2 regions of the Lacticaseibacillus parahuelsenbergensis genome follow, and region 2 is predicted to be linked to the other one. Evidence: a T-box and tRNA genes for the amino acid it is inferred to sense, from the RefSeq annotation. Region 2 holds a T-box; the other holds one or more tRNA genes.

Region 1 (11,584 bases), 430 kb from region 2:
CTTGCCGATGTAACCCATTGAAAACTCGGTTTGTGTGTGGACAATATCCAGGTTCAGTTCCTTTGCTACGGCATAGGCATGGAACAATCCGCGCACCGCAATTCGCCGATCGGTAAAGGACACGAATGGCACACTCGTAAAACGGAATAAGTTGGGCTCGACAGCATCATCCGGCACATGTGGGTCAGTGGTCGTAAAAATATAAACCTGATGACCTTTGCGCTCTAGATCGTCCTTCAAGGTCTTGATGGACGTCGCGACACCGCTGACTTGCGGAAAGTAGCTATCTGTAAAAATCCCGATATTCACCTGATCCCCTCCAGACGTCATTTGTTTAGTATAAGTATAAAGATAGGCTTAGCTAAATGCAATTTTCTCACAAACCTTTAGAATTATCTTACCTTGCCGTCAAATTAACCTCATCAGGCAAAAGTCGTAAGTTTTTTCCCAGTCGTTTTGTAAGCATTGTTGAAGCCAAGCCTTTTATAAACTATCTTCTCCATTCGCTATCCATAACATTTTTAATAATAGCCAACAAAGCAATCATCTTTTAGCCGTCTTCTCGGCATGGGTGCTATCATCAGATGGCGGCATTTTAACTTTGGCATTGACCCGCCGTGCTCTGCGGAAATACTTGGAAAAAATGTGGCTGTTGATTCCCCAGAAGTAGAAAACAATCGCACCTATCACAATCACCACAAAGTCCATGGGATAGTGAATCCAGTTTAAACCATTAAACTCACGACTGCCAATTAAGGAAATGACCGACAGGAAGATCAGGTAGCCGATCATCCACGCGGACGCTTTCAGCTGTTGCCATGTCGAACGCCAGCCCGAACGCCATTCATAAAATAAATACAGTGGAATGCCTAAGAAGATGACGCCGATGACTTCCACTGTCGTTGGCCACTTCGCCCAATATGCTGCCAGTGAAGTTAACACAAACGCCAAGGGTGCCATGAAACGCAATCTGGCTGACTTAACCGGTCGCTTAAAGTCAGGTGCCATGTCGCGTAATGAGATAACCGTAACCGGACCAGTCAGATAAGCGATCAGCGTAGCCGTCGAAATGACGCTTGCCAGTGTTCCCCAAGACGGGAAAATCGAGACCATGACCATACTCAAGACTGCATTGACTACCATTGCGACTCGCGGCGTTCCGTATTTTTCGTCAATTTTACCGATGAATTTAGGAATATGGTTGTTCCCGACCATGGCCTGAAGTGCGCGCCCTGATGAAGCGACAAACGAGACGCCGGTACCAAATGGCGACACAAAGGCATCCATATAAAGTAAAACGGATAACCAGTGAATTCCTAATAAAATGGCCAGATCAGCAAATGGTGAATTGAGATTCAATCCTTTCCACCCGTGCGTTGCCAACATGTTCGGCGAGATCGTCGTAATGAAGACACTTTGCAGCAAAATATAGATCACCCCGCTGATTAACAGCGAGATGCCGATGCCACGTCCGATGTTTTTCTGCGGGCGTTTAACATCGCTGCCCATATTGATCACGGTCTGGAACGCATTAAACGAGAAAATAATCCCTGATACCGATGTTGCCGCAAAAATCGGTGCGCTCCCATATGGCATCAAGGTGGCCAACGAGTGTCCATAATTTTCGGGATGGAAGCTCGACATTGCCAGCAAAATAATCGTCAGCAGCGGCACCCCGATTTTAAAAATCGAAATGAAGCTGGTAAACCGCGTCAACAGCGTGACTGACCAGTAATTAAGCAATGTGAAAATAATAATAAACGCAAAGACGACTAGCAAGCCCTCCGGCGTTATCTTGCCTGCCTTTAAAAAGCCGCGAGTAAAGCCCGCCCATTGCCACGGCCACGACGCCATATACTGCACGGCCGCCACAGCTTCGATCGGCAGCAAGGTGACCAACGAAATCCAGTTGGCCCACGATGCGATGAAACCGACCAGCGAACCATGTGAATACTGGGCAAATTTGCTCATCCCGCCAGACTCAGGAAACATGGTCCCCAGTTCGACATAGTTATAAGCGATGACCCCAATGATGACGCCACCAATGATCCAGGAAAAAATCGCAGCTGGTCCGGCAACTGCGGCTGCTTCCCATGATCCAAAAAGCCAGCCGGAACCGATCAACGAACCAAGCGCCAGCATGACTAATTGAAATAGACCAATTTTATTATCTTTTCCTTTAGAAGCGATAATATGAACCCTCCTTATAAAATGACTTTTATAATTTAACGCAGATTTCTCCATATGTAAAATAACCTGACTCGTAGGATGGCGCCACAAACAAAGTCATGGGACTGGTGGCGCGTGCCTGAGATTTTTTGGGGTCTTTGCAGAAATCAATCATCCTTGTCACCTGAAACGAAAAATAGAACGATCTGTCCTCACATACCGATTTTATTTTGGCAATCGTTAATGTGGAATTTAGTTGAAGCTTCAATTGCGGGATCTCATTTAAAAAAGTTGTCGCTTCAGCATTAAATACGCACGCTCTCATTTTTTCGCGAAAAAAATAAGAAAATAATGTTATTAATTTTGCATTTTCAAAAGTGCTATCTGTTCTCCTTTTCGCGAGCATACAAGTGATTAAATGGTATAACTGAACAATTGTTCGCTATTCAATTGCAAACGTTTTATTGTAGAATAATCTTGTCATTACAGGGTAATACTGTTAGTTAATCGGAGGGAGGAGGCGATATGAAACAAGTAGAAATAGAACTCATACGTGAAGCTGTAAACGATTCGGCAGCATTTGGCAAATTGTTCGCTCAGTATCGGCCATTGGTGTTGACGGTTTTAAAACCTTACCATCTCAGAGACTTTTCATACGACGATTGGATGCAGGAGGCCCGGATTGCGATGCTTAAAGCCGTTGTTCGCTATGACGGCAGCAGCGGCTCACAGTTTGGCCCCTACTATCGGATGGTTTTAAAATCCCACCTGCGCTCGGTGTTGCGCAAACACTTTGCCCATAAACGGCGCATTGACGCCAACGCTATTCCGGTCAATGACACGTCACTCGAGTCCTTGCATGATCGACTGGCAATTCGCTCAGTTGAAGACGGACTGCTAATGCGCGTTGAATTCTTACAGTTTTTGGAAAGTCTATCACCCCTGGAATATGAGGCATTTGAGGCGGCCATTCTATACCCGTCCAAAAAGCCCATGCTTGATCGGCATCGACGCGCGTTGGAACGCGCTCGCGCGAAGATTCTGAAGTTCTCGCGGGAAGACGAGTAACAAGAACTCTAAAAAGCTTCCCGGGATTGCTGAAACGCCACAACTGCCTTACCATGGCCGTTAACGACGGACACGGTAAGGCAGTTTTGCGTGATATGAATTTATTTAGCTAAAAACCGGGTTACAAACCGGCATTTAGCTTAGGAGTGCTTTTATCTTCAACTTTCTGGAATCCTGAGAGTGGCCATAGTCTCATTCCGTTAAAGCGACCACCCGTTTAGGGATTTGGGACAGCAAACACAAAAAACTAACCCACAACTTTTAAGCAAGCAATACGCATCAATCCAGCCAAGTTGGAGTGTCAAATCCTTGTAAAACTTGCCACTTTAAAAAACTTTATCTATTCAGTATTGAAACAGTCCAGCTCACGCCGAAATCTCTTCAAATCAGCCTACCAAGCCAGTTGGACACACGTAGAGATCGATCGATTCCGAAGAGTCGATTTTTGGCGTCATTATTGATATGATCAATAGAAGGCAACAAGTTATGGAAAAGCAACAGCGACAGACCTCAAGATGTGTGCTGCAAAAGACAGCGCGTCTCACATGCACTCAGAAAACCTGGTGACACAAAAAACACTAACCTGAGCGCATGTCCATCACATCTACAGAAGGTACCTGTTAATTAGATGACATTGAAAAAGCCTGAGGCCGCATTCACACGTCCACAGTGATGAATGACTAACGCTGCCATACACTTATTTATGACTGCTTGGCATTCCTCTTTTCAAAACAGAACCAAAATATTGAGCAGTCAATTTCCACGCAGAAATGGAGGAAATCAAAATGGATATCGTTATTGTTATCGGTGGTGCGCTATTTGTCTTAGGCATGTTGATCGCAGCCGTAAACACGCGCATTGATTATGGATTCTTCACCCACTATCGAAGTGTCAACCGCGGCGTTAATCTGATCGCGATACTGCTCATCATCATCGGTTTAGGGATCGTCATTCTTAAATTCATGGCAAATGGACAGTAAGCCTGTTTCAGACCCAATAAATCGGAAAATAAAGCCCAAAGTTCCTTATGCGCACCGAAAAGTACCACTCAGACCACACCATGAGCCTATTCACCAGAAAAAGCTGGCGGCAAATGACAAAAATCAAACAGCGAACAGTAAATTCGAAAACGGTTCATGAATGAAAGATGATCGGCATTTGGCACAGAAATTACCAGATAGCCGATCATTTTTTCTTTAGACCCCTCACCTATTTCAAGGTACAAAAAAAGCCCCACTATAGGGGCAAGTCTACCGGTGATCGGGGTCGAACCGATACTCCATTGCTGGAACGGGATTTTGAATCCCGCGCGTCTGCCAATTCCGCCACACCGGCATAATGTAAAATGGCACTCTCTTGCTGGGCGTTAACCGCAAGATAAGGCGGTGATCGGAATCGAACCGACGATCAAGGTTTTGCAGACCCATGCCTTACCGCTTGGCTACACCGCCATATTCATCAAGTTAAGCGCGTTTCTCCTATGGCAGTTGGAGAAAATTGGGGTAGCTGGATTCGAACCAGCGCATGACGGAGTCAAAGTCCGTTGCCTTACCGCTTGGCTATACCCCAGTAAAAGGGCGGTATGTGGGGATCGAACCCACGTATGCCGGTGCCACAAACCGGTGTGTTAACCGCTTCACCAATACCGCCATGATAAGCAGGGATAGTAGGAGTTGAACCCACACTGACGGTTTTGGAGACCGTAGTTCTACCATTAAACTATATCCCTATAAATGGAGGAGATAGGATTCGAACCTATGAACCCGAAGGAGCGGATTTACAGTCCGCCGCGTTTAGCCTCTTCGCTACTCCTCCATAATGGCGCGGGACGGAATCGAACCGCCGACACATGCAGCTTCAATGCATTGCTCTACCGACTGAGCTACCGAGCCATTTAGATCGCTTTTATGAAGTTGATGTTCCCCTCAATTAGAGGGGGACGGTTCCAACGGGACTCGAACCCGTGATCTCCTGCGTGACAGGCAGGCGTCCTAACCAACTAGACCATGGAACCATGTAATTGCGGGAGCAGGATTTGAACCTGCGACCTTCGGGTTATGAGCCCGACGAGCTACCGAACTGCTCCATCCCGCGATAATAATAAAGGAGAATGAGGGATTCGAACCCTCGCGTGGACTTACGCCCACCTGACGGTTTTCAAGACCGTTCCCTTCAGCCAGACTTGGGTAATTCTCCATCTAACCATGACCCGTACGGGATTTGAACCCATGTTACCGCCGTGAAAGGGCGGTGTCTTAACCACTTGACCAACGGGCCACAACGGAGAAGGAGGGATTTGAACCCTCGCACCAGTTTCCCGGTCTACACCCTTAGCAGGGGCGCCTCTTCAGCCACTTGAGTACTTCTCCATGTGCAATATAAAATTAATGGAACAATGGGCCTAGGTGGACTTGAACCACCGACCTCACGCTTATCAAGCGTGCGCTCTAACCAACTGAGCTATAGGCCCATATCATAATCGCAGCGGGTGACGAGAATCGAACTCGCGACAACAGCTTGGAAGGCTGTGGTTTTACCACTAAACTACACCCGCATAAGGGTGATTATGAAAATGGCGCGGGACAGAATCGAACTGCCGACACATGCAGCTTCAATGCATTGCTCTACCGACTGAGCTACCGAGCCGCAAACGGTCCCAACGGGACTCGAACCCGTGATCTCCTGCGTGACAGGCAGGCGTCCTAACCAACTAGACCATGGAACCATGTAATTGCGGGAGCAGGATTTGAACCTGCGACCTTCGGGTTATGAGCCCGACGAGCTACCGAACTGCTCCATCCCGCGATAACAGTAACAAATCGATTATACCGAACAGTGACCACCCTGTAAAGATGGACCTTGTAGGGCTCGAACCTACGACCGGACGGTTATGAGCCGTCTGCTCTAACCAACTGAGCTAAAGGTCCAAGCTCAATCGCGGCGGGGGGGATCGAACCCTCGACCTCCCGGGTATGAACCGGACGCTCTAGCCAGCTGAGCTACACCGCGAAAAAACCATATGGACTAGCGTCCAATCGGGAAAACAGGATTCGAACCTGCGACCCCCTGGTCCCAAACCAGGTGCTCTACCAAGCTGAGCTATTTCCCGTCAAATGCACCCAGTAGGAGTCGAACCTACAACCTTCTGATTCGTAGTCAGACACTCTATCCAATTGCGCTATGGGTGCAAATCATGATAATACCGAGGAATCTTTCGACCAAACGCACCCTCGGCACTGCGTTTGGAAAGCGGAAGACGGGATTCGAACCCGCGACCCCCACCATGGCAAGGTGATGTTCTACCACTGAACTACTTCCGCATGAAACAAAAAGCTTATCAAATTATTGGTGCCATGCCGACTAAAGGATTCGAACCTTCGACCCCCTGTTTACAAGACAGATGCTCTACCAACTGAGCTAAGTCGGCAAAAATATCGACTTGAGCCGCCATTTAAAACCAATAATTCTCTGAGCCGTGACAGGCTCGAACTGTCGACCCACTGATTAAAAGTCAGTTGCTCTACCAACTGAGCTAACGGCTCAATGGAGGATACAGGGCTCGAACCTGTGACCCTCTGCTTGTAAGGCAGACGCTCTCCCAACTGAGCTAATCCTCCATATGTAAGCGTGGCAGCTTCCTACCCTCGCAGGCAGTTTCCCACCAACTACTCTCGGCGTGAAGAAGCTTAACTTCTGTGTTCGGCATGGGAACAGGTGTATCCTTCTTGCTATCGCCACCACACTTATGAGAACTTTGCGCTCTCAAAACTGGCTATCATTGTTGCTGGTTTGCTTTGCTGAGAATCGGCGTATTTCATCGAAACGCGTTCGCAGTCGCAGAAACCTCCTCATAAGGACCCTGAGTCCATTGGCCAAAACCCGGCCAACGAACTCAGGCCCGCTTATGCTCCGGTTTCTAAGCGCTCCTGCTCACGCTCTACTTGGTTAAGTCCTCGACCGATTAGTACTGGTCCGCTCCATGCATCGCTGCACTTCCACTTCCAGCCTATCTACCTGATCATCTCTCAGGGGTCTTACTTCCATATAGGAATGGGAAATCTCATCTCGAGGGGGGCTTCACACTTAGATGCTTTCAGCGTTTATCCCTTCCGTTCATAGCTACCCAGCGATGCGCCTGGCGGCACAACTGGTACACCAGCGGAACGTCCATCCCGGTCCTCTCGTACTAAGGACAGCTCCTCTCAAATTTCCTGCGCCCGCGACGGATAGGGACCGAACTGTCTCACGACGTTCTGAACCCAGCTCGCGTACCGCTTTAATGGGCGAACAGCCCAACCCTTGGGACCGACTACAGCCCCAGGATGCGATGAGCCGACATCGAGGTGCCAAACCTCCCCGTCGATGTGGACTCTTGGGGGAGATAAGCCTGTTATCCCCAGGGTAGCTTTTATCCGTTGAGCGATGGCCCTTCCATACGGAACCACCGGATCACTAAGCCCGACTTTCGTCCCTGCTCGACTTGTCAGTCTCGCAGTCAAGCTCCCTTCTACCTTTACACTCTGCGAATGATTTCCAACCATTCTGAGGGAACCTTTGGGCGCCTCCGTTACATTTTAGGAGGCGACCGCCCCAGTCAAACTGCCTACCTGACACTGTCTCCCGCCACGATTAGTGGCGCGGGTTAGAGTGTTCATACAGCTAGGGTAGTATCCCACCAACGCCTCCATCGAAACTAGCGTTCCGATCTCTACGGCTCCTACCTATCCTGTACAAGCGGTACCAACACTCAATATCAAGCTACAGTAAAGCTCCATGGGGTCTTTCCGTCCTGTCGCGGGTAACCCGCATCTTCACGGGTACTATAATTTCACCGAGTCTCTCGTTGAGACAGTGCCCAAATCATTACGCCTTTCGTGCGGGTCGGAACTTACCCGACAAGGAATTTCGCTACCTTAGGACCGTTATAGTTACGGCCGCCGTTTACTGGGGCTTCAATTCTGGGCTTCGCTTGCGCTAACTCATCCTCTTAACCTTCCAGCACCGGGCAGGCGTCAGCCCCTATACATCATCTTTCGATTTAGCAGAGACCTGTGTTTTTGATAAACAGTTGTTTGGGCCTATTCACTGCGGCTGACCTTGCGGTCAGCACCCCTTCTTCCGAAGTTACGGGGTCATTTTGCCGAGTTCCTTAACGAGAGTTCGCTCGCTCACCTGAGGATACTCTCCTCGACTACCTGTGTCGGTTTGCGGTACGGGTAGTTTATTTCTCACTAGAAGCTTTTCTTGGCAGTGTGACATCAGGAACTTCGCTACTTTAATTTCGCTCCCCATCACCGCTTGTCCTTATGGTCGCAAGCATTTCACTCGCCACCAGACTTGCGGCTTGGACGCACTTTTCCAGCCGTGCGCTTTCCTTAGCCTCCTGCGTCCCTCCATCGCTTAAACAAAATAAACTAGTGCAGGAATCTCAACCTGCTTGTCATCGACTACGCCTTGCGGCCTCGCCTTAGATCCCGACTAACCCTGGGAGGACGAGCCTTCCCCAGGAAACCTTAGTCATACGGTGGATCAGATTCTCACTGATCTTTCGCTACTCATGCCGGCATTCTCACTTCTAAGCGCTCCAGCCGTCCTCACGATCGACCTTCAACGCCCTTAGAACGCTCTCCTACCGCGCACCCTGACGGGTGCACCCACAGTTTCGGTATTATGCTTAGCCCCGGTATATTTTCGGCGCAGTGCCACTCGACTAGTGAGCTATTACGCACTCTTTAAATGGTGGCTGCTTCTGAGCCAACATCCTAGTTGTCTGTGCAACGCCACATCCTTTTCCACTTAGCATAAATTTAGGGACCTTAACTGGTGATCTGGGCTGTTCCCCTTTCGACAATGGACCTTATCGCTCACTGTCTGACTCCCGGAGTAAGATCGATGGTATTCGGAGTTTATCTGAATTCAGTAACCCTTGATGGGCCCCTAGTTCAAACAGTGCTCTACCTCCATGATCCATCCTCCGAGGCTAACCCTAAAGCTATTTCGGAGAGAACCAGCTATCTCCAAGTTCGTTTGGAATTTCACCGCTACCCACAACTCATCCCAGCATTTTTCAACATACATGGGTTCGGTCCTCCAGTGTGTTTCACCACACCTTCAACCTGGTCATGGGTAGGTCACTTGGTTTCGGGTCTACATCTGCCTACTCATTCGCCCTGTTCAGACTCGCTTTCGCTCCGGCTCCGACTTTTCATCTTAACCTCGCAGGCAAACGTAACTCGCCGGTTCATTCTACAAAAGGCACGCCATTACCCCTTAACGGGCTTTGACTAATTGTAGGCACACGGTTTCAGGAACTATTTCACTCCCCTTCCGGGGTGCTTTTCACCTTTCCCTCACGGTACTGGTTCACTATCGGTCACTAGGGAGTATTTAGCCTTGGGAGATGGTCCTCCCGGATTCCGACGGAATTTCACGTGTTCCGCCGTACTCAGGATCCTGGACGGAGGGTTCGCCGTTTCGTTTACAGGGCTTTCACCTTCTATGGCGCAGCTTTCCAACTGACTTCGACTACGTCGAACTTTGGTAACTCCAATGTCCAGTCCTACAACCCCGAGAAGCAAGCTTCTCGGTTTGGGCTCTTCCCACTTCGCTCGCCGCTACTATGGGAATCGAGTTTTCTTTCTCTTCCTGCGGGTACTGAGATGTTTCAGTTCCCCGCGTCTGCCGCCGACAAGCTATGAATTCACTTGCAGGCAATACACTGATGTGTACTGGGTTCCCCCATTCGGAAATCTCCGGATCAAAGCTTACTTATAGCTCCCCGAAGCATATCGGTATTAGTTCCGTCCTTCATCGGCTCCTAGTGCCAAGGCATCCACCGTGCGCCCTTTGTAACTTAACCTGTACTGACTTGCGTCAGCGGTTATGCGATGCGAATTTCTATATTAGAAACTCATACAAATACGCTGTGTTCTCGGCAATTTAAAACATTTACAACAATGATATCCAGTTTTCAAAGAACAAAGTCGCACCCGCTAGGGTGCTTGAGGGTCGTCCCCTCAAAACTAAACAAAGTTTCGTGTGTGCAGGTTTCCGTCAGACTTAATGTCTGTTTCCTTAGAAAGGAGGTGATCCAGCCGCAGGTTCTCCTACGGCTACCTTGTTACGACTTCACCCTAATCATTTGTCCCACCTTAGACGGCTCGCTCCCTAAAAGGGTTACGCCACCGGCTTCGGGTGTTACAAACTCTCATGGTGTGACGGGCGGTGTGTACAAGGCCCGGGAACGTATTCACCGCGGCGTGCTGATCCGCGATTACTAGCGATTCCGACTTCGTGTAGGCGAGTTGCAGCCTACAGTCCGAACTGAGAATGGCTTTAAGAGATTAGCTTGACCTCGCGGTCTCGCAACTCGTTGTACCATCCATTGTAGCACGTGTGTAGCCCAGGTCATAAGGGGCATGATGATTTGACGTCATCCCCACCTTCCTCCGGTTTGTCACCGGCAGTCTTACTAGAGTGCCCAACTCAATGCTGGCAACTAGTCATAAGGGTTGCGCTCGTTGCGGGACTTAACCCAACATCTCACGACACGAGCTGACGACAACCATGCACCACCTGTCATTTTGCCCCCGAAGGGGAAACCTGATCTCTCAGGTGATCAAAAGATGTCAAGACCTGGTAAGGTTCTTCGCGTTGCTTCGAATTAAACCACATGCTCCACCGCTTGTGCGGGCCCCCGTCAATTCCTTTGAGTTTCAACCTTGCGGTCGTACTCCCCAGGCGGAATGCTTAATGCGTTAGCTGCGGCACTGAAGGGCGGAAACCCTCCAACACCTAGCATTCATCGTTTACGGCATGGACTACCAGGGTATCTAATCCTGTTCGCTACCCATGCTTTCGAGCCTCAGCGTCAGTTACAGACCAGACAGCCGCCTTCGCCACTGGTGTTCTTCCATATATCTACGCATTTCACCGCTACACATGGAGTTCCACTGTCCTCTTCTGCACTCAAGTTTCCCAGTTTCCGATGCGCTTCCTCGGTTAAGCCGAGGGCTTTCACATCAGACTTAAAAAACCGCCTGCGCTCGCTTTACGCCCAATAAATCCGGATAACGCTTGCCACCTACGTATTACCGCGGCTGCTGGCACGTAGTTAGCCGTGGCTTTCTGGTTGGATACCGTCACGCCGACAACAGTTACTCTGCCGACCATTCTTCTCCAACAACAGAGTTTTACGACCCAAAAGCCTTCTTCACTCACGCGGCGTTGCTCCATCAGACTTGCGTCCATTGTGGAAGATTCCCTACTGCTGCCTCCCGTAGGAGTTTGGGCCGTGTCTCAGTCCCAATGTGGCCGATCAACCTCTCAGTTCGGCTACGTATCATCG
Region 2 (11,584 bases):
TTTGTCTATAATTCAACCCAGTCTAAATAACGGAAGGGGCCGGCTGATGATTTATTTTGATAATAGTGCGACGACTAAGATTTCGCCTGATGCATTGGCGACTTACAATAAGGTCAGCACGGATTTTTTTGGTAATCCGAGTAGTTTGCACGCGCTGGGGACGAAGGCTGATGAGGTTTTGCAGAGTTCACGGGCGCAGATTGCCAAGTTGATTGGGGCTAAGCCGGATGAAATTTATTTTACCAGTGGCGGCACGGAAGGCGATAACTGGGTGATTAAGGGAACGGCCATGGCGAAGCGTGAGTTTGGCCGGCACTTGATTACGACCAGTATCGAGCACCCAGCTGTGATGAATAGCATGAAACAACTTGAAAAGTTGGGCTTTGAAGTTACGTATCTGCCGGTTGATCACCGCGGTTTTATTCATATCGATGATTTGAAGGCCGCGATTCGGAAGGATACGATTCTGGTTTCAATCATGGCCGTGAATAATGAGATTGGCAGTATGCAGCCGATTGTTCAGGCCGCACGGGTTTTGGATGCTTATCCCAATATTCATTTCCACGTCGATGCGGTTCAGGCGGTTGGTAAGGGCTTGGATGCGGCTTTGCAGGATCCTCGGATTGATTTTCTCAGTTTTTCCGGGCACAAATTCCATGCGCCGCGCGGTACCGGGTTTATTTATGCTAAGGAAGGCCGCATGATCGATCCATTGCTGACTGGTGGTGGCCAGGAGCGTGATTGGCGTTCAGGAACCGAAAATGTGCCGGCGATTGCGGCGATGGCGAAGTCGTTGCGGTTGTTGTTAGCAAACGAAGACAACAATGTTGCCCAGCAGCAGGCGGTTCGCAAGCGTATTTACGATCATGTCAGCCAAAAGCCTAAGGTGACAATGTTTAGCCAGTTGACGCCGGATTTTGCCCCGCATGTTCTGTGTTTTGCTATCGCCGGGGTGCGCGGCGAAACGATTGTCCATGCGTTTGAAGATCATGCGATTTATATTTCGACAACTAGCGCCTGCTCAAGCAAAAAAGGCACAGAAAGCAGTACGCTGGCGGCGATGCATACTGATCCGAAAATTGCGACGTCGGCGATTCGGGTTAGCCTTGATGAAGCCAATACGCTAGCCGAGGCTGATGCGTTTAATGACGCATTTGACCAGATTTATGCGAAGTTTGCCAAGCTCGATAAGGCGACTGTCTAACTGAAAGGATTTTAAGATGCAATATTCAGAAATAATGGTTCGTTACGGCGAACTTTCGACCAAAGGCAAGAATCGCCAAGCTTTCATCGGGCGCCTGAATGGTAATGTGACGCGTGCGTTGCATGAGTTCCCTAAGCTGACGATTCGGCCAAAACGAGACCGGATGCATATCGAGTTGAATGGCGAACCCAGTGATCAGGTGATGGCACGGCTATCGCAGGTTTTTGGCATTCAGAATTTTTCCCCGAGCATTGCTGTTGAAAAAGATATGACCAAGGTGCATGAAGTGGCCTTGCAGCTGATGAACGAAACGGCACCTAAAGGCATTAGTTATAAGGTGAATACGCGGCGTAGTGATCATGACTTTGCCTTGGACACGAATGCGATGAATCTGGACCTCGGGGACTTTTTGACGGATAAACGGCCGGATCTAGTGGTTAAAATGCATCATCCTGATATGATTTTGCGTGTAGAAGTTCGGCGCGAGGCCATTTATCTGTCAACCAAGACCATTCAGGGTGCAGGTGGCTTGCCGGTCGGAACGGCTGGGCGTGCTGCCTTGATGCTTAGCGGCGGCATTGATTCGCCGGTGGCAGGTTATTATGCGTTGAAACGCGGTGTGGACATTGAAATGGTGCACTTTTTCAGTCCGCCTTATACCAGCCAACAGGCGTTAAATAAGGCCAAGCAGCTGACGGCTAAATTGACCCCGTATGTTGGGCGGATTTACTTTATTGAAGTGCCGTTTACCGAAATTCAAGAAGACGTCAAAGCAAAAGTTCCGGAAGGCTATCTGATGACGGTTCAACGCCGGATGATGTTGCGCCTCACCGAAGCAATTGCCAAGCAGCGTGGCGATCTAGCCATTTTCAACGGTGAATCGGTCGGCCAGGTAGCGTCACAAACGTTGGAGTCCATGGCGGCGATTAACGATGTGACGACCATGCCGATTATTCGACCGGTCGCGACGATGGACAAGAATGAAATCATTGCCGAAGCGGAAAAAATCGACACGTATGACTTGTCAATCATGCCGTTTGAGGATTGTTGCACGATTTTTGCGCCGCCATCCCCGAAGACCAAACCCAAGACCGATCGCGCGCGCTATTATGAAAGTAAACTGGATGTTGACGGGCTGATGACGCGTGCATTAGCCGGAATCAAGGTTCAGGAGATCAAGTCCTCGGATCAGTTTATGAATCAGGATCAGGACGTTATTGCAGAGTTGCTTTAAAGCTTGATGGCACCGGACGCAGATGGTAATGATTTTGTTGTCTCTGCCGCCCGGTGTTATTTTGTTGTCTAAAAGAAAAAGTTCACAAAAAATCTCATCATTTTAGCGGCGGCTTCGTGAAACTGCTTTCTGATGCTTATAGATGATGATCTCCTGCATCGTTGGCAACTGAGTCAACATGAAGCCCAAGCTGCTATTCGCCAATTTTTTGGCATGAAAAAGGTGGCTAAAATCGCTTACATCTGTTAAACTGAATATGTGAAATGTTTAACAAATACGTGCGGAGGTGTTCATCTTGGTCGTCAATAAACAAGCATTGTCGCAAGCAACGATTAAACGCATTCCGGTTTACTATCGAACGGTCAAAGCTTTACAACAATCAGGTGTCAAACGGGTGCGCTCGGATCGGTTAAGCAAGTTGGTGCACATTGCACCAGCCACCATTCGCCGCGATTTTTCTAATTTTGGCGACCTAGGCCGCAGCGGGTATGGCTATTCAGTTGATTTGCTTGCGGAAGTTTTTGGCGAGCTATTAGAGGTTCACTCCGAAGAGCAGATGCTGTTGGTAGGCTGTGGGAATCTGGGGCGGGCGCTGCTGACCAACAATTTTCGGCGTAATCCCGACTTATCCATTGTGATGGGCTTTGACACGGATCCCAGCTTGATCGGGACGACAATTGCCGGTATTCCGATTTATAACTTGGCGACCTTATCCGAAAAAGTCCGTCCAGGCATGCATACCGCGATTGTCTGCGTGCCGAGTTCTGCGCAGGCAGCAGTGATTAGCCAACTTGAAGCTAATGGCATAACGGCGATTTTGACCTTTGCACCCAAGCCCGTTCCCGCCCAACCCGGAACAACAATTCGCTATATTGATCTGACCAGTGAATTACAAGCGTTACTGTTTGTTGACCATCAAAACAAGCTAGCACAAGAACAAAAAGCACCTTTGAAGCAATCATGACGGCGTGTCAAGCGATTTTCGACTTTGACAGTAAATTCCATAAAACATGCGTCCGAAAACTGGACGCGAGATGATCCTAATTAGACTTGAATCGCTTGTGAATTCTTGTATGGATATCGTTCGGCGACCAACTGTTTAACCCTTGTCCTGTTAATGCCAAGAGAATCAAGGTAATCGCGATAGTTAGCGCGGCGCCACGGATGCGTGATTGCCGGGATTTTCTTGGTTCGTTTAGGAGTTGGTGCCGCAGCTGGCGTAAGATCGAATTTGGCTGACATGAACTGTTCTTTTGGCACACAGAAAAGGTCGTACACCTGGTCATCATCAGTGGTCATATAAAGTCTGCCCGTGAAGCTTTTGATGACTAAGACCTTTGTATGCGGGGGTAAATAAACCAATTCGCCATTCCGGTGTGGCAGATAGCGTTTGTTATCAAAGCGAACACAATGTCCGTGGCCGATGCTGCGTTCATTGGCAATGATCAAAATATTGTCAATTTCCTTGGGTGTTAGTTGCTTATCAAACACCGACATGCTACTTTTGATGGTAGATGCGAAGCGGTCATTGTAACGCTTGATAAAGCCGACCAAAAACCGATTGGCATCTGCGATTGTGGTGATGTTATGCAACCGCAGTTCACTTGTGAGCCGATCTTGAAAAGTCTCCAGAAGACGTTCTATGCGGCCTTTGGCTTGCGGAATACTGGTGACCGAAAGTTCTGTTCCAAGTGTCTGGCAGGCATAACCGAAACGTGTAAGAGGGTTCTCGGTCGAAGGTGAGCCCTCTTTTTTGTTGCTGTTAAACACGGTGCGCCGATCCGTTAGGAATTCTGCTGGAGCGCCATAATCGCGAAGGACTTGGGCAAACACATGATAATAGCCGCTGAGTGTTTCTTGTTTGGCAAAGTAGCCGCCGACAACGTTCCCGGACTGATCATCAATGGCTGCGTGTAAGGTGGTTTTTTGAGTACCAAACCAATACTCCCAGGAAGCATCCATTTGTACCTGTTCACCAGAATAATGTTTCCGAGGACGTTCTGGATGGGCTTTGATGTTTTCAACGACCTCGATGGCTGACAAGGTGGCTTCATCACGTTTGGATAGGAGCTTGGACTTCTTTTCTTTTTCTTTTAATTCACGCTTGACTCGGCGCTTGGTGGCTTTATGGGCTTTGGGTGAGAGAATGTGGTGGTGTCTGAATAAGAGCCGGAGTGAGGATTCGGAGATGGCGATTTGTTCGGCAGTGGTTAAGAACTCGTGAAAATGGGCGATGTTGAATCCGGCATACTTGTTGGTGTACAGACGAATAATCTGGCGTTCGAGTTGCGCGTTGCGTTTGTTGGCGGGCTCACGACCGGCATTGCCATGGATAAAGCCGTCTTTGCCTTGTTGCTTGTAAAGCTTGATCAATCGGTAGATGGTTCGTTCGGAGCGCTTGAGCTTAACGGCTGCGCGTTGCACGGAGGTCTTACCATTGACCACTGCTTTGATGACTCGGTAACGTTCTTCTTCTTTCATTGTTAAGACAACCTTCTTCATGTGATTCCTCCTAGATGTATCTTCTAAGAGGTTACAGTTTTTGTGACACTTTGGCTAACTGCTTACTTAAGACAATATCGCTTGCGGTCGACAAGCACCTTTGAAGCAATCATGACGGCGTTGACCCTGCCATGTCCGCGGGTTATAATGCATCTAATGCAATGATCAAGAGGGTCATGACCTTTTTTCCCAGCGACGAGATGGTTGGTGTGAATCTCGAAAAGGGGTCGTGATTGTAGCTTGTGAGCTGCCGTCCTGAAGTGAGTAGGGAACGGCCGGTGACAGCCGTTATCCTGAATTAAGTGGGGAAGTTATTCCCAATTTAGGTGGTACCGCGAGTGAAATCGTCCTAATTTTTATATAAATTAGGGCTTTTTTTGTGTGATCGTGAGCCGGCGAACGCGTTATAGGAAGCGCGAACCAACGCGGTCGACAAATTTGCATATTGCGGTCCTGAAAACCTGGATGGACAGAAAAATTTGTGAGGTGGAGCCAGTGAGTGATGAAACATTAGCACCAAAATATGATCATAAAGCGGTCGAAGCAGGCCGCTATCAGGAATGGCTGGACGAAGATGTTTTTAAACCAAGCGGCGATCCAAAAGCCAAGCCGTATTCGATTGTCATTCCGCCACCCAATGTAACCGGGAAGCTGCACATGGGCCATGCCTGGGATACAACCTTGCAGGACATTGTGATTCGCCAAAAGCGGATGCAAGGCTTCGATACGCTGTGGCTGCCGGGGATGGACCATGCCGGAATTGCCACGCAGGCGAAAGTTGAAGCCAAATTGCGCAAGGAAGGCATTAGTCGCTATGACTTAGGTCGTGAAAAGTTTGTCCAGAAGGTCTGGGAATGGAAAGATGAATTTGCCAAAACCATTCATGGTCAGTGGGCAAAGATGGGCTTGTCATTGGATTACAGCCGTGAGCGGTTCACCTTGGATAAAGGCTTGAACGAAGCCGTTCGCAAGGTGTTTGTCGAACTCTACAAACAAGGCCTGATTTACCGCGGTGAATATATCGTTAACTGGGATCCGCAAGCCCGCACGGCATTGTCCGATATCGAAGTCATTCATAAAGACGATAAAGGCGCGTTTTACCACGTTAAGTATCCGTTTGCCGATGGTAGCGGGTATATCGAAATCGCCACGACCCGTCCGGAAACCATGATGGGCGATACTGCGGTGGCCGTTCATCCCGGCGATAAGCGTTACAAAGATATGGTTGGCAAGGAATTGATTTTGCCGCTTGCTAACCGCAAAATTCCAATCATTGAGGATGCCTACGTTGATCCCGACTTCGGAACCGGGGCCGTTAAAATCACCCCAGCGCACGATCCTAACGACTTTCAGGTTGGCAATCGCCATGATCTGAAGCGCATCAATACCATGAATGACGACGGCACGATGAATGAAAATGCCGGCAAATACAATGGGATGGATCGTTTCGAAGCCCGTAAAGCCATGGTGGCGGATTTGGATAAGGAAGGCCTATTACTTAAAGTCGAACCGATTGTGCATAGTGTTGGTCACAGCGAGCGGACCGGCGTTCAAGTCGAAGCCCGTTTGTCAACGCAGTGGTTTGTCAAAATGAAGCCGCTCGCCGAAGCAGCCATCAAGGCGCAACAGGAAAGCGACAAGAAAGTAACCTTTGTTCCGGAGCGCTTTGAGCACACTTATTTGCAATGGATGGAAAATATTCACGATTGGGTCATTTCCCGGCAATTATGGTGGGGCCATCAGATTCCGGCTTGGTACAACAAGCACACCGGTGAAACTTACGTCGGTATGGAAGCGCCGAAAGATATTGAAAATTGGCAACAGGATCCTGATGTGCTGGACACGTGGTTTTCCAGTGCTTTGTGGCCATTTTCCACGATGGGGTGGCCGAATACCGATGCGCCGGATTATAAGCGGTATTATCCGACGAACACCTTGGTCACCGGCTACGATATTATTCCATTTTGGGTTGCCCGCATGATCTTCCAAGGATTGCACTTTACTGGTGAGCGGCCATTCCAATACACGCTGATTCACGGCCTGATGCGGGACGAACAAGGCCGCAAGATGAGCAAGTCGCTAGGAAACGGGATTGATCCGATGGACGTCATTGAAAAATATGGCGCCGATGCTTTGCGGTGGTTCCTGATCACAGGTAATAAGCCGGGACAGGATACCCGGTTTAGTTACAAACAGGTTGAAGCTGCCTGGAATTTCATCAACAAGATTTGGAATATTTCACGCTTCGTGATGATGAATCTAGGCGATCTGGACAAGCCGCAGCAGCCTGATCCAAGTACATTCGACTTATCCGATAAGTGGCTGTTTTCGCAATTAAATGAAACCATCAAGCAGGTTACCGATCTGTCTGAACGCTTTGAATTCGGTGAAATGGGTCGAACTCTGTACAACTTTACCTGGAATGTCTTTGCGGACTGGTATGTTGAAATGAGCAAGGAAGTTCTGTACGGCGACGATGAAAAGGCTAAGGCAGCTAAACGGGTTAATTTGGCTTATGCCCTTGATCAAATTCTGCGGCTTTTGCACCCGGTGATGCCGTTTGTGACCGAGAAGTTGTGGTTGGCTTTGCCGCACACTGGCAAATCAATCGTGACTGCCAGTTATCCGGTTGAAAATACTGCGTTTGAAAATGCCGACGCAACCAGTGCGATGGATGCCATTATTGCGCTTATTCGCGGCGTTCGCAGTATTCGTAAAGAAGCAGGCGCACCGCTTAAGACTAAGGTTGATATTATCGTGAAGTTAACGGATCCTGCTTTGAAGCCGATTTTTGACCAGAACTTCGATTTCATCGATCGTTTTGTCAACAGCAAGGAATTCACCGTCGGAACCGATGTAGCAGAGCCGAAAATGGCTGGCAGCGCCGTCATTACTGGAGCAACGATTTTTGTTCCGCTCAATGAATTAGTCGATCTGGACGAAGAAAAGGCCAAGTTAACCAAAGATGCCAAGAAGCTTGAACAGGAAATTGCCCGAATTGACAAGAAACTCAACAATCAAGGCTTCCTGTCCAAAGCGCCTGAAGCGGTCGTCGCCGAACAGCGCACCAAGCGCAGCGACTTCGCCGACCAACTCAGCAGCACCCAGCAGCGGCTTGAGCAGTTGCAGCAGGCATAAGAGATCGAAGCCCGGTCTTGCGGGTAAAATGTTCGTCCGTCAACCTCAAGCGGTGTGGGTGACATAGCTTAACTAGATTTCCGAGAGGCTGGGTCATAATCTATAGCCACAATACAGAAGCGGACATACTCCAACTATAACTGGAGTATGTCCGCTTCTAGTTTTCCTAGGAGAATTCGTTGGATTATTAAGACGTTAGTGCCAAAGCGGAGCAATCGGAGGCCAGATGGGGCTCAGCTATGCCCTCCGCTCTAGCTTCGCGTCGCCACCCCATCTGGCCGGAGATTGCGGAGTTTGGCACGGTGACAGAATAATTGCCTAAGATTTTTTACAATACGTGTAAATCCGTGTATTCACCATGAATCGAGCAAAATTTCTGTTGTCTGTAAACTAGCCGACCAGCATTTTCTGGTATGATTAAGCCATATTGAGGCGCTGCAGAGGCGGTGTCTGAATGGATGTCACGATTGAAGGAAGTTAACGATGAACTACTCTGAAAGTGTTGCTTATATTCATTCTTTTCCGCGTTTAGCCAAAACCGGCGATCATCGTCGTATTTTGACATTGTTGCATGCGCTCGGCGACCCGCAGGAAAAAGGTCACTATATCCACATTACCGGCACGAACGGGAAAGGATCGACGGCTAATGCCATTGCGCACGTGCTGGAAGCGAGCGGATTAGAAGTGGGGTTGTTTACCTCGCCATTTATTATGCGCTTTAATGAGCGCATGATGATTGACCATGTGCCGATCCCCGATGATGAACTGGTACAGGCGGTTGCGGTCGCCCAGGCAGCACTTGATGACTTGCGCATCACTCAGCCTGACTTTAATGTGACCGAGTTTGAATTTGTCACCGCCTTGGCTTTTTGGTATTTTCGTCAGCGCCGCGTTGATGTAGCAGTTATCGAAGTCGGCATTGGTGGAGATACCGATTCAACCAATGTCATCACGCCGGTTGTGAGTGTGTTGACGGAGGTGGCGCTGGATCACCAGAAATTGTTAGGGGATACCATCACGGCGATTGCGACGCATAAGGCTGGCATTATCAAGCCCGGAGTTCCGGTCGTTACCGGTGACTTGGTACCCGAAGCAGCGGCAGTGGTAGCGGTCAAAATACAATCCACCGGCAGTCAGTGGTTTCGCTTCGGTCGGGATTTCACTGTTCCCAAAGCCAAGCTGCACGGCTGGGGACAGCGGTTGACGTACCAGGATGAAGACGGATCGTTAGCGGATCTGACCGTACCATTAGTCGGTGACTATCAACAGCGCAATATGGCGATTGCGATTAAAACCGCTAAAATTTATGCACAGGTAACCCATTGGCCATTAACGGCGCGCGATATTCGCCAAGGACTTGCGGCCAGTCGCTGGCCGGCGCGGCTTGAGAAGATTAGCGATTCGCCGTTTATTGTTCTGGATGGTGCGCATAATCCGGACGGTATCAAGGGTTTGGTCGTCGCGTTGCATGAACTGTTTTCCGGACCGGTTACGGTGATTGCCGGTATTTTGGCCGATAAGGATTATGCATCGATGGCAGATATGCTGACACGGGCATTTGCGACTGTTTACCTCGTGCCAGTGCCGGGGACGCCACGTGCATTACCTGAAGCCGGGTACCAAAGGCTTCATGAAGGACAGTTAAAAGACTCATGGCAGGCGGCATTGGCAGCCAGCTTGGATAATGACCCGGAACAACCGATTGTGATCACTGGGTCCTTGTATCTTGCTGCTGCCGTGCGTCAAACTTTATTGGAGGGAAAGTCATGACAACAACCGTGATTTTTGATCTGGACGGAACCTTGGTTGATACCGAAGCAATTTATCTTCAAAGCAACGTGCGCGCCGCAGCTGAGTTGGGATTGAAGCGAACCGAAGATGATTTTCGCCCGTTAGTCGGTTCGGCGGGGCCAAACGAAGCCAAGATTATTGCAGATCTTGTGGGGTCGGAAAATGCTGCGTGGTTTCAAGAATTTTCGACCAAGGATGTGTTGGATCGGATTCGCAATGGTGCCGATTTTGTGTTGCCAGGAGCTGATGAAGCCTTGAGAACGCTGCAGGCTGCTCGTTATCGGCTGGCATTGGCAACTAGTAGCGCTCAACATTATGTTGATGTGGTTTTGGCAGCAGCCGGTTGGCAAGACTGGTTTGACCCGATTTTGACCGGCAGTGATGTCGAGGCGCATAAGCCGGATCCCGAAGTGTATCAGGTCATGAAAAGGCATTTAGGCGCTGGCCCGGCGATCGTCATCGAAGACACGCACGTCGGGGTGGCGGCCGCAGAGGGAGCTGGCCTGCCTGTGGTCATGATTCCCGGTATTGCCCAGCAACCGGATGAGAAAGCGACCGCTATTTTATCATCTATCACCGAACTGCCGGACTGGCTGCAAAAGCATGGCACATTTGCGTAATCTTCCTAGTGAGTCATGAATTGGCTCAAAATCGCAGCGCGCAACCAGGACATTCAATCAGCATCAGCTCGAAACGCAATATGCGACTTGAACTGATGCGACCTGTACGTGTGCTACCAGGGGGAAAACGATGGCAGATGCAACTGAACAACCGCGTGAACGGTTATTGGCGCACGGACCGGCAGCACTGACAGATGCGGAATTGCTGCAACTGATTGTGCGGGCGGGAAACCAGCATTATCCGGTCAAAGAAATCGTGAGTGAGGTGTTGGCAACTTATCCGGCATTACAAGGTTTGGCGGAAGGTGATGGTGACTCACTGGATCACATTCGCGGCTTAGGTGCGGCCAAACGCGCCAGTATTTTGGCTGGTGTGGAACTGGGTCGCCGCGTCATGCGCCGACAATCCTTGCGTTATGGGCAGATTAAAAATAGCGAACAGTTGGGTAAGACCATGGTTTCGCGTTTTGCCGGTGCTAATCAGGAGTCCATGCTGATTTTGTTTTTAGATGTCAAAAATCAGATTATTACCGAGCAAACTGTGGCGATTGGTACGGTCGATTCCGCATTGGCCGATCCGCGGGTGGTATTTCGTGAAGCATTAAAGTTGAGTGCTACAAATCTCATTATGGTTCACAATCATCCCAGTGGCGATCCGGCGCCGAGTCAGGCAGATCGTGACACGACAACGCGTTTCCAGTTGGCAGCGGCGTTGCTAGGGATGAATTTGCTGGATCATTTGATTATCGGCGGGAAGGCGTTTTATTCTTTTGCCCGAGACGATCCTGACTTTAATTAATTCAAGAAAATTGTAAGGTTTTTTGAAATTGGGGGTAAGGTGCCAAAATCAGGCGGTTTCACATTTTGTCACAGAAATAAATATGCTATAATGCATGGAGTTAATACGAAATGAGTCAGCATAAGGAGAGAACGTCTTGTTTGGATTTGGATCAAAGAATATCGGGATCGATCTTGGCACCGCAAATACCTTAGTTTACGTCGACGGCAAGGGCATTGTCTTAAATGAGCCTTCCGTGGTCGCGAAGAATACCCAGACGGAAGAAGTCATTGCCGTTGGTGAAGAAGCCCGCGACA

Evidence for each region. The T-box of region 2 lies ahead of LACPH_RS05815 (valine--tRNA ligase). A T-box ahead of a tRNA ligase gene usually reads a tRNA of that ligase, here a tRNA-Val.
Region 1: it encodes a tRNA-Val, which carries the amino acid that the T-box ahead of LACPH_RS05815 (valine--tRNA ligase) is inferred to sense. The anticodon was not compared.

Annotation. Positions count from the first base shown of each region.
Region 1 covers NZ_CP132482.1:796,991-808,574, reverse strand. Annotated here, with positions in the region: gene LACPH_RS03945 (glycosyltransferase family 4 protein) at 1-309, opposite strand, end outside; gene LACPH_RS03940 (APC family permease) at 544-2,244, opposite strand; gene LACPH_RS03935 (sigma-70 family RNA polymerase sigma factor) at 2,695-3,237, shown strand; gene LACPH_RS03930 (hypothetical protein) at 4,023-4,217, shown strand; tRNA gene LACPH_RS03925 (tRNA-Leu) at 4,489-4,572, opposite strand; tRNA gene LACPH_RS03920 (tRNA-Cys) at 4,618-4,688, opposite strand; tRNA gene LACPH_RS03915 (tRNA-Gln) at 4,735-4,806, opposite strand; tRNA gene LACPH_RS03910 (tRNA-His) at 4,814-4,886, opposite strand; tRNA gene LACPH_RS03905 (tRNA-Trp) at 4,896-4,966, opposite strand; tRNA gene LACPH_RS03900 (tRNA-Tyr) at 4,972-5,052, opposite strand; tRNA gene LACPH_RS03895 (tRNA-Phe) at 5,057-5,129, opposite strand; tRNA gene LACPH_RS03890 (tRNA-Asp) at 5,178-5,251, opposite strand; tRNA gene LACPH_RS03885 (tRNA-Met) at 5,258-5,331, opposite strand; tRNA gene LACPH_RS03880 (tRNA-Ser) at 5,342-5,433, opposite strand; tRNA gene LACPH_RS03875 (tRNA-Glu) at 5,443-5,514, opposite strand; tRNA gene LACPH_RS03870 (tRNA-Ser) at 5,519-5,606, opposite strand; tRNA gene LACPH_RS03865 (tRNA-Ile) at 5,634-5,707, opposite strand; tRNA gene LACPH_RS03860 (tRNA-Gly) at 5,721-5,791, opposite strand; tRNA gene LACPH_RS03855 (tRNA-Phe) at 5,811-5,883, opposite strand; tRNA gene LACPH_RS03850 (tRNA-Asp) at 5,889-5,962, opposite strand; tRNA gene LACPH_RS03845 (tRNA-Met) at 5,969-6,042, opposite strand; tRNA gene LACPH_RS03840 (tRNA-Ile) at 6,091-6,164, opposite strand; tRNA gene LACPH_RS03835 (tRNA-Met) at 6,173-6,246, opposite strand; tRNA gene LACPH_RS03830 (tRNA-Pro) at 6,273-6,346, opposite strand; tRNA gene LACPH_RS03825 (tRNA-Arg) at 6,352-6,425, opposite strand; tRNA gene LACPH_RS03820 (tRNA-Gly) at 6,486-6,557, opposite strand; tRNA gene LACPH_RS03815 (tRNA-Thr) at 6,592-6,664, opposite strand; tRNA gene LACPH_RS03810 (tRNA-Lys) at 6,707-6,779, opposite strand; tRNA gene LACPH_RS03805 (tRNA-Val) at 6,782-6,854, opposite strand; rRNA gene rrf (5S ribosomal RNA) at 6,863-6,979, opposite strand; rRNA gene LACPH_RS03795 (23S ribosomal RNA) at 7,179-10,096, opposite strand; rRNA gene LACPH_RS03790 (16S ribosomal RNA) at 10,316-11,584, opposite strand, start outside.
Region 2 covers NZ_CP132482.1:1,223,527-1,235,110, forward strand. Annotated here, with positions in the region: gene LACPH_RS05795 (cysteine desulfurase family protein) at 47-1,204, shown strand; gene thiI (tRNA uracil 4-sulfurtransferase ThiI) at 1,221-2,438, shown strand; gene LACPH_RS05805 (redox-sensing transcriptional repressor Rex) at 2,734-3,402, shown strand; gene LACPH_RS05810 (ISNCY family transposase) at 3,483-4,940, opposite strand; T-box leader at 5,093-5,295, shown strand; gene LACPH_RS05815 (valine--tRNA ligase) at 5,406-8,078, shown strand; gene LACPH_RS05820 (bifunctional folylpolyglutamate synthase/dihydrofolate synthase) at 8,562-9,848, shown strand; gene LACPH_RS05825 (HAD family hydrolase) at 9,845-10,489, shown strand; gene radC (RadC family protein) at 10,620-11,288, shown strand; gene LACPH_RS05835 (rod shape-determining protein) at 11,425-11,584, shown strand, end outside.